Regions from separate parts of the Atlantibacter sp. genome, predicted to be linked through region 1. Evidence: predicted binding sites of a transcription regulator. Region 1 holds the regulator's gene; the other holds the start of a gene.
The links. The regulator LexA, encoded in region 1, represses DNA repair genes until DNA is damaged. The targets are predictions, from matches to a motif close to TNCTGTATGTACATACAGNA.

Region 2: a site for LexA is predicted at 1,776-1,795, ahead of RT120_RS20975 (YebG family protein). Genes of this name have one in related genera too.

What each region holds. Positions count from the first base shown of each region.
Region 1 is NZ_DAMBQK010000008.1:35,164-39,374, forward strand. It holds gene plsB (glycerol-3-phosphate 1-O-acyltransferase PlsB) at 1-847, opposite strand, end outside; gene RT120_RS09550 (diacylglycerol kinase) at 980-1,348, shown strand; gene lexA (transcriptional repressor LexA) at 1,457-2,065, shown strand; gene dinF (MATE family efflux transporter DinF) at 2,139-3,473, shown strand; gene RT120_RS09565 (CsbD family protein) at 3,697-3,906, shown strand; gene zur (zinc uptake transcriptional repressor Zur) at 3,979-4,211, opposite strand, start outside.
Region 2 is NZ_DAMBQK010000036.1:11,457-15,667, reverse strand. It holds gene ptrB (oligopeptidase B) at 1-141, opposite strand, end outside; gene RT120_RS20985 (DUF533 domain-containing protein) at 224-880, opposite strand; gene yebF (protein YebF) at 996-1,340, opposite strand; gene RT120_RS20975 (YebG family protein) at 1,444-1,761, opposite strand; gene purT (formate-dependent phosphoribosylglycinamide formyltransferase) at 1,892-3,070, shown strand; gene RT120_RS20965 (bifunctional 4-hydroxy-2-oxoglutarate aldolase/2-dehydro-3-deoxy-phosphogluconate aldolase) at 3,115-3,756, opposite strand; gene edd (phosphogluconate dehydratase) at 3,796-4,211, opposite strand, start outside.

The DNA.
Region 1 (4,211 bases):
TAATGCCCTGATAGAGGCGGTTCCAGGTAAAGCCCAGAATGCGGTCCATCAGACGAATGGTTTCGTAAGAGAAGTTCGCCGCAATCTCTTCCATCAACGCCACGGCATTTTGCTGGGCTTTTTCATGGGAGATTTTTTTGCTGCGCGCTTCGTCTTCTACCGCGCGGGCAATGGCTTTAGAGGCCAGCAGCTTATTAAACAGGTCCTGACGCGCCGGTAAACGCGGCCCGACGGCGGCCAGGCGCTGGCGGGCGAAGTGCATACGCGCCACTCGCGCCAGCTTCTGGGCAATGGTTTTATCGGTGCCGTGTTCATCCGCCATGCGGCGCAGTGACAGCGAGGGCGAAAAGCGTACAAAGCTGTCGCGCCCTAACCAGGAAACGGCAAAAAATTTCTGCAAGCCGTTCAGCATCCGCAGCGGCGGGTTTACTTCGCCTTTTTCACGGCCCGGCGCGCGCCCGAACATCACCGATACCGGCACCATCTGCACATCAAGTTGCGGATTGCTGCGATGCAGATCGAGATAGTCGTGGAACAGCTTAATCGACTCCTCTTTCGGCGTGTAATAGGTGAATACCCGCGGCCCGCCGTGAATAAACACATGGCGCGGCAGCAGAGTGCCGTCAATTTCGAGAGGCTCCAGCGGGTCGGGCAAATCGTGTGCCAGACATTGTTGGCGCAGCGTCAGCAAGTCCGCCTTCGAGTTGTACGGAAGAACGTACATAATCGGGCGCGAGGTATCGAGCCCCAGTTCGGCGCACGGATCCGCCGGAATGGATTTGCTTTTTACCAGTACGCGTAATGGTAAATTAAGTAATTTGTAGTAAATTCGTGGCCAGCCGGACATAAACGATGTAAAGCCTCTGGTTAATAATGCAATTGCACCGCAAGAATATCAGAAACAAGCGGGAATTTCTGTGGTGCTTACGTTTCGTTGCTTAATGCTATTGATGCGCGTTTTTTAAAAAGGTTTCCTTTCATGGCGAATAACACCACCGGGTTGATACGAATAATTAAAGCAGCAGGTTACTCCTGGAAAGGCATTTGCGCCGCCTGGAAGAACGAAGCGGCGTTTCGCCAGGAGGGCGTCGCGGCGATTGTCGCCATTGCTATCGCCTGCTGGCTGGATGTCGATCCGATTACCCGGGTGTTGCTGATTGGCTCCGTCATTCTGGTGATGATTGTTGAGATCCTTAATAGCGCCCTCGAAGCGGTGGTCGATCGCATCGGCCCGGAATTTCATGAACTTTCCGGGCGCGCCAAAGATATGGGCTCGGCGGCGGTACTGTTTGCTATTTTACTGGCGCTGATGACCTGGGGCATATTGCTCTGGTCAAATTTGCGATAACTCTTCCAGATGTCGCTAACATGCGGATATTTGCTCATTTTGTGGTTTCAAAATCACCGTTAGCTGTATATACTCACAGCATTACTGTATATGCACCCAGGGGGCGGAATGAAAAGTTTAACGGCCAGACAGCAAGAGGTGTTTGATCTCATTCGGGATCACATCAGCCAAACCGGCATGCCTCCCACTCGTGCGGAGATTGCACAGCGTCTGGGCTTTCGTTCTCCTAACGCTGCAGAAGAACATTTAAAAGCCCTGGCGCGTAAAGGGGTAATTGAAATCGTTTCTGGCGCGTCGCGCGGTCTGCGTTTACTGGTGGAAGAGGAAGAGGGGCTGCCGCTGGTTGGGCGCGTTGCCGCGGGCGAACCGCTGTTAGCTCAGCAGCATATCGAAGGCCATTACCAGGTCGATCCCGGCTTGTTTAAGCCCAGCGCGGATTTCCTGCTGCGCGTTAGCGGTATGTCGATGAAAGATATCGGGATTATGGACGGCGATTTGCTCGCGGTGCATAAAACTCAGGATGTGCGTAACGGGCAGGTGGTGGTCGCGCGCATTGATGACGAAGTGACCGTTAAGCGTCTGAATAAACAGGGCAACACGGTGCAGTTACTGCCGGAAAACAGCGAATTCTCCCCAATCGTTGTTGACCTGCGTCAGCAGGCCTTTTCTATTGAAGGGCTTGCCGTCGGCGTGATCCGCAACGGCGAGTGGCTGTAAGCTCTGCTGCCTGATTTGAAGCCGTAGCGCGCCGCGTTACGGTATAGAATCCCCTACCGCTACGGATTGCGTCATGCCATTTTTCACGTCTGCTGATAAAGCATTGTGGCGCCTGGCGCTACCCATGATCTTCTCCAATATTACCGTGCCGCTGCTCGGCCTGGTGGATACCGCCGTTATCGGCCATCTCGATAGCCCGGTTTATTTAGCCGGTGTCGCCATTGGCGCAACCGCCACCAGCTTTCTGTTTATGCTGCTGCTGTTTCTGAGAATGAGCACTACAGGCTTAACCGCCCAGGCATTTGGTGCAAAAAACCCGCAGGCGATGGCGCGAGCCCTGGTGCAACCGCTACTGCTGGCGGTGCTGGCCGGGGTGGCGATTATGCTGTTACAGACCCCGCTGATTAACCTGGCGTTGCATATCGTAGGCGGCAGCGAAGAAGTATTACATCAGGCGCGGCGCTTTCTGGAAATCCGCTGGCTAAGCGCGCCTGCGACGCTGGCGAACCTGGTGCTGTTAGGCTGGTTATTGGGGGTGCAGTACGCGCGAGCGCCAGTGATCCTGCTGGTTGTTGGCAATGTGCTGAATATCGCACTCGACCTGTGGCTGGTGGTGGGGCTGGATATGAACGTGCAGGGCGCTGCGCTGGCAACGGTGGCGGCGGAATACATCACGCTGATCGTCGGATTGCTGATGGCCTGGCATGTCATGACACTGCGGGGCATCAATCCGGCAATGCTGCTCTCTGCCTGGCGCGGCGATATCTGGCGTTTACTGGCGCTCAATCGCGACATCATGCTGCGTTCGCTGCTGCTGCAAATCTGTTTCGCCAGCGTCACAATTTTAGGTGCGCGGATGGGGAGCGATGTGGTGGCGGTGAATGCCGTCCTGATGACGCTGCTGACGTTCACCGCCTACGCACTGGATGGTTTCGCCTATGCGGTGGAAGCCCATTCCGGGCAGGCTTACGGCGCAGGTAACAGCAACCAACTGATCAAAGTCTGGCATGCCGCCTGCCGCCAGGCGGGCCTGGTGGCGCTGATGTTCGCTACGGTTTATGCGCTGTGGGGCGAGCATATTGTTGCGATGCTGACCTCGCTGCCGGTTTTACAACAACAAGCGGATCGTTACCTCGGCTGGCAGGTGGTGCTGCCGCTGGTTGGCGTGTGGTGTTATCTGCTGGACGGCATGTTTATCGGCGCTACCCGTGGCGCGGAAATGCGTAACAGTATGACCGTGGCGGCTGCGGGTTTCGGCGTGACATTAATCGCTTTGCCCTGGCTGGGTAATCACGGGCTATGGCTGGCGGTAGCGGTATTTCTGGCATTGCGCGGGCTGTCGTTATGGCTCATCTGGCGGCGCCACTGGCAGCGCAATAGCTGGTTCAACGAGACGGGTCATGGTTAGTTACATCTGCTGACTCTCATTTAATTTCTGGCTATCTGCTTGATATATAAAATTTTTGTATCATTAATGCCGATTTTTATCTTTCGCGCTTGGTTAAAGATTCTGAATGTTTCAAACGAGTCGGAATGGTCGACTAAACTCATTATCACGTCCAGCAGATAATAACTGTTAAACACGGACGATAAACATTTAGCGTTTATAACCGAACGATGAGGACTACATCATGAATAAAGACGAAGTCGGCGGTAACTGGAAACAGTTCAAAGGTAAAATGAAAGAGCAGTGGGGTAAACTCACTGACGACGATATGACCGTTATCGAAGGTAAACGCGATCAACTCGTAGGGAAAATCCAGGAACGTTATGGATACGAGAAAGATCAGGCAGAGAACGAAGTAAAAGACTGGGAAACCCGTAACGATTACCGCTGGTAATCCCCGTCGTTTTTCTGCTTAGCCACCCTCATGGCTACCCTGCCCAGGTACAAGGATGTACCATTAACGCCTTCACTTACCGCGTTTTTTTACCTGAACTGAATGGTCGTGACCACAGTGTTCCGGGTGACGGCACGATTCTACCTCTTTGCAGCCTGAGCAAAGCCCGTGCGCTTCAATGACATTATGCCGCAGCGTAAAGCCCATATCGGCGGCTAATGCATCCATGATCTTCTCTACACCCTGCGCGCTCTGCTCTTTGACGACGCCGCAGCGGTCGCAAATAAACATCGCTGAGGTATGCG
Region 2 (4,211 bases), on a different contig from region 1:
CCCGTAATCGTTCTCCTGGTGGAGATACTCAAGCACTTCAGGATCGGACCGGTCATCATCGCGCAGCCAGTAATAATTATCGGTACGCGTATCGCCATGCAGGGTCATGGTGTGAGGTACTGCTTTTGCTTTTGGTGGCATAACGCTCAACTTTTAGGTTAACACCCTTATAAGGTTGGCAAAAACCCCGCGCCTTGCAAGCGTAACGCCACCAAACCAGGCGTTATCCTGGTGAAACGTCGCGTTTGCTGACCGCGATATCGCGCTCCACGTCGGCGCGCACATCTTCGGGAATGCCCAGTGCATCGCCCAACGCGTTCAGGTAGCTGCGCTCCATAAAGTGATCGGCGTTGATGGCGGCACAGCTGAGAAAATAGAGCTCCAGCGCCTCTTCTTCATTCTGGATCCCCTCGGCAAGACGCGCCGGATCGAGGGGTTGATCGAGGGCCTGTTCAACGAATGCGCGGCCTTCGTCTTCGATACCGGCATCGTGCAGATGTTGGTCAATCGCCTGACGCTCCTCGTCGTCAATATGTCCATCGCTTTTCGCGGCGAACACCAGAGCCAGAATTAACCGTTCGGTTCGCTTATCAATGGGCGACGCCTGTTGGCCGTACTGAGGTTGATCTTGATGGGCTGCCCGGATGCGGTCCTGGTATTTATTCCACAATACCGTGCCGGCTACCGCACCGCCGCCAGCGAGCAGCGCGCCGCCACCGAATTTCGCCAGCAGCTTACGTGACGATTTATTTGCCACCAGCAGCCCTGCCAGGCCACCCAACGCGCCAGGGCTAAGCAGTTTCGATAACCCTTGCCCCTGCGATAACCCTTTACCCTGTTCCCCCAACAGTGACTGAAGATGTTTAAGCCAGTTCGCCATATGTACTCCCACAGTAAAAGTCTCACTTGTGAGCGTAAGCGAAGGGATGTCAAGAAGTGTGGGGACAGGCTAAGGAAAGGAAAATAATCGGCAAGGGCCAGGCCCTTGCGCGTGATTAAGGACGGTATTCTGCCGTCTGTTTTTTGCAATCAACTTGCACAGTGTAATGAATGTCGGCTCGCATGCCGCGTACCGTCAGGGGAACGGTCCATTTATCATCGCCGCCTTTCACGGCTTCAGGATTGACCCAGGCGACCGGATCGGCCTGGCCGAGTTTTTCCTGGTCGTCTGCCCAGCGGGCAATGCGGTTCTGGAGATAGTCGCGTTTCACGCTGGCTGAAATACCTTGCGCATCCAACCCTTCACAGCCGGTAAACTTCACATTGCGAGATTCCTGGGGCGCGGCATGGAGCCCCACGGAAAATAGCGCCACCAGCGCCAGTAACCCTTTTTTCATCAGATGCCCTCCGTTGTTAATACCACAGAAAGCCTGGTACAAAACAACCGAAGCGCAAGGGATGATGGCGCGTGTCCCGGTGAAAAGTGCAGCTGAACCGACGGGCTTATGCCGCTTTCGATTTACGCCCGCTGGCGATCGCTTCCACTTTCGGGTCGGCGTCCGGCTTTACGTCGGTTGCGCCTTCCTGCGGCATTTGCCCGGTACGCAGAACCTGCGCCAGGGTATCTTTGTGTTCAGCCAGCCACAGCGACAGTGGCTCGAGCTGGGTTTCCTCAAGGTTTACCGGCGCGCTTTGCAGCCAGGACTCAAGGGTCTGTGCTAAGTCGAGCATTTTGTCGTATGCGTCGGCTTCTTTTTTGTTGGCAAAAGACATTTTCTCTTTCCCTTCCCTGACCACAACGTAGTGAATTTCAACAGCCATCATGATGCCTCTTTAACTGGATATGCATACAGTATATCAGAGCCTGAAAGAAAAATCAAAATCGCGCACCTGCCTGCGCAATCGTTTTCGTATATACTGGCGGCCTCTTTTTTGGTCCAGGAATCTCGTTATGTTGACAGTAGGAACCGCGCTTCGCCCGGCAGCCACCCGCGTGATGCTGCTCGGCTCAGGGGAATTAGGCAAAGAAGTGGCGATTGAATGCCAGAGGCTCGGTCTTGAAGTGATCGCCGTAGACAGATATCCCAACGCCCCGGCCATGCATGTCGCCCATCGCAGTTACGCCATAAACATGCTGGATGCCGCGGCGTTGAAAGCGCTGGTCGAGCAGGAAAATCCTGACTTCATCGTGCCGGAAATTGAAGCTATCGCCACCGATACGCTGATTGAATTAGAGCAGCAGGGCCAGCGCGTTGTACCCTGCGCCCGCGCCGCTAAACTCACCATGAACCGCGAAGGCATTCGCCGCCTGGCGGCAGAAGAGCTGGGCCTGCCGACATCGGACTACCGCTTTGCCGATAGCGAAAGCGATTTCCTGACGGCGGTGGACGAGATCGGCCTGCCGTGCATTGTGAAGCCGGTGATGAGCTCCTCCGGCAAGGGACAAAGCTTTATTTGCCAGCGGGAACAACTGGCGGACGCATGGCAGTACGCCCAACAGGGTGGCCGCGCCGGGGCTGGAAAAGTGATCGTAGAAGGGGTGGTGAATTTTGATTTTGAAATCACCCTGCTGACCGTGAGCGCCGTGGACGGCGTGCACTTCTGCGCGCCGGTGGGCCATCGCCAGCAAGACGGCGATTATCGCGAATCCTGGCAGCCGCAGCAGATGAGCGAACGGGCGCTGAAGCGCGCCCAGGACGTGGCGGAAAAAGTGGTGCTGGCATTAGGCGGCTATGGCCTGTTCGGGGTCGAGCTGTTTGTCTGCGGCGATGAGGTGGTGTTTAGCGAAGTGTCGCCCCGCCCGCACGATACCGGCATGGTGACGCTGATCAGCCAGGATCTGTCAGAGTTCGCCCTGCATGTGCGCGCGTTTTTAGGCTTGCCCGTGGGCGGCATTCGTCAGTACGGCCCTGCCGCATCGGCGGTGATCCTGCCGCAGCTGACCAGCGATAACGTGCGTTTTAGCAATATTGACGCCGCCGTGGGTGCCGGGGTGCAGGTACGGTTATTTGGCAAGCCGGATATTCAGGGATCGCGCCGTCTGGGCGTGGCGCTGGCCTGCGCAGACGATGTTGAAACCGCCATCGAATGCGCTACAGCCGCAGCGTCGGCAGTGCAGGTAGAAGGCTAAAACAACAAAGGCAGGCTTGCGCCTGCCTACTTCACGTCTGTCAATTACTGCTGCGCGCCTTCTACTGCTTCGCGCGCCAGTTTAGTGATGCGATCCCAGTCGCCCGCTTCCATCGCGTCTGCCGGTACCAGCCAGGAGCCGCCGATGCACAGCACGCTTTTCAGCGCCAGGTAATCACGATAGTTAGCCGGGGTGATGCCGCCGGTCGGGCAGAAACGCACCTGAGAGAACGGGCCAGCAATGGCCTGTAGCGCTTTAGTACCGCCGTTGGCTTCTGCCGGGAAGAATTTGAACTCTTTCAGGCCGTAATCCATACCCAGCATCAGTTCAGAAACGGTGCTGATACCCGGGATCAACGGGATGGAGCCTTCGGTTGCGGCTTTCAGCAACGGCTCGGTCAGACCCGGGCTGATGGCGAACTGCGCACCCGCTTCAGTCACTTCCGCCAGTTGAGCCGCGTTGATCACGGTGCCCGCACCGATAATCGCGTCCGGCACTTCTTTAGCGATGGCGCGGATAGCGTCCATGGCACAGGGAGTACGCAGGGTCACTTCCAGCACGCGCACACCGCCTGCAATCAGCGCTTTCGCCAGCGGTACGGCATGTTCCAGTTTGTTAATCACAATTACCGGCACAACCGGACCGGATTTCAGGATCTGTTCAGCACTAGTTTTCCAGCTTTTCATCAGAGCATCTCTCTCGCCATAGTGAATTCAGTGAAGCCTTTAAAAACGAATACAGGTTGCGCCCTGCTCGGCGCCGGACAAATTCTCGCGCAATGCGCCGAACATCTCACGGCCGGTGCCCACGCGTTGCGGGCTAAGGTCCGGCTGGAACGGCGCGCGTTGGGCCAGTTCCGCTTCATCGACCAGCAGCGTCAGCTCGCCCGTTTGTCCGTTTACGCGGATCGGGTCGCCATTGCGTACTTTCGCCAGCAAGCCGCCGTCATAAGCTTCTGGCGTGACATGGATGGCAGAAGGCACTTTGCCGGACGCGCCGGAGAGGCGGCCATCGGTCACTAACGCAATTTTGAAACGGCGGTCCAATAATACACCAAGCGGAGGCATAAGTTTATGTAATTCTGGCATCCCGTTAGCTTTTGGCCCCTGATGGCGCACCACTACTACGCAATCTTTCTCCA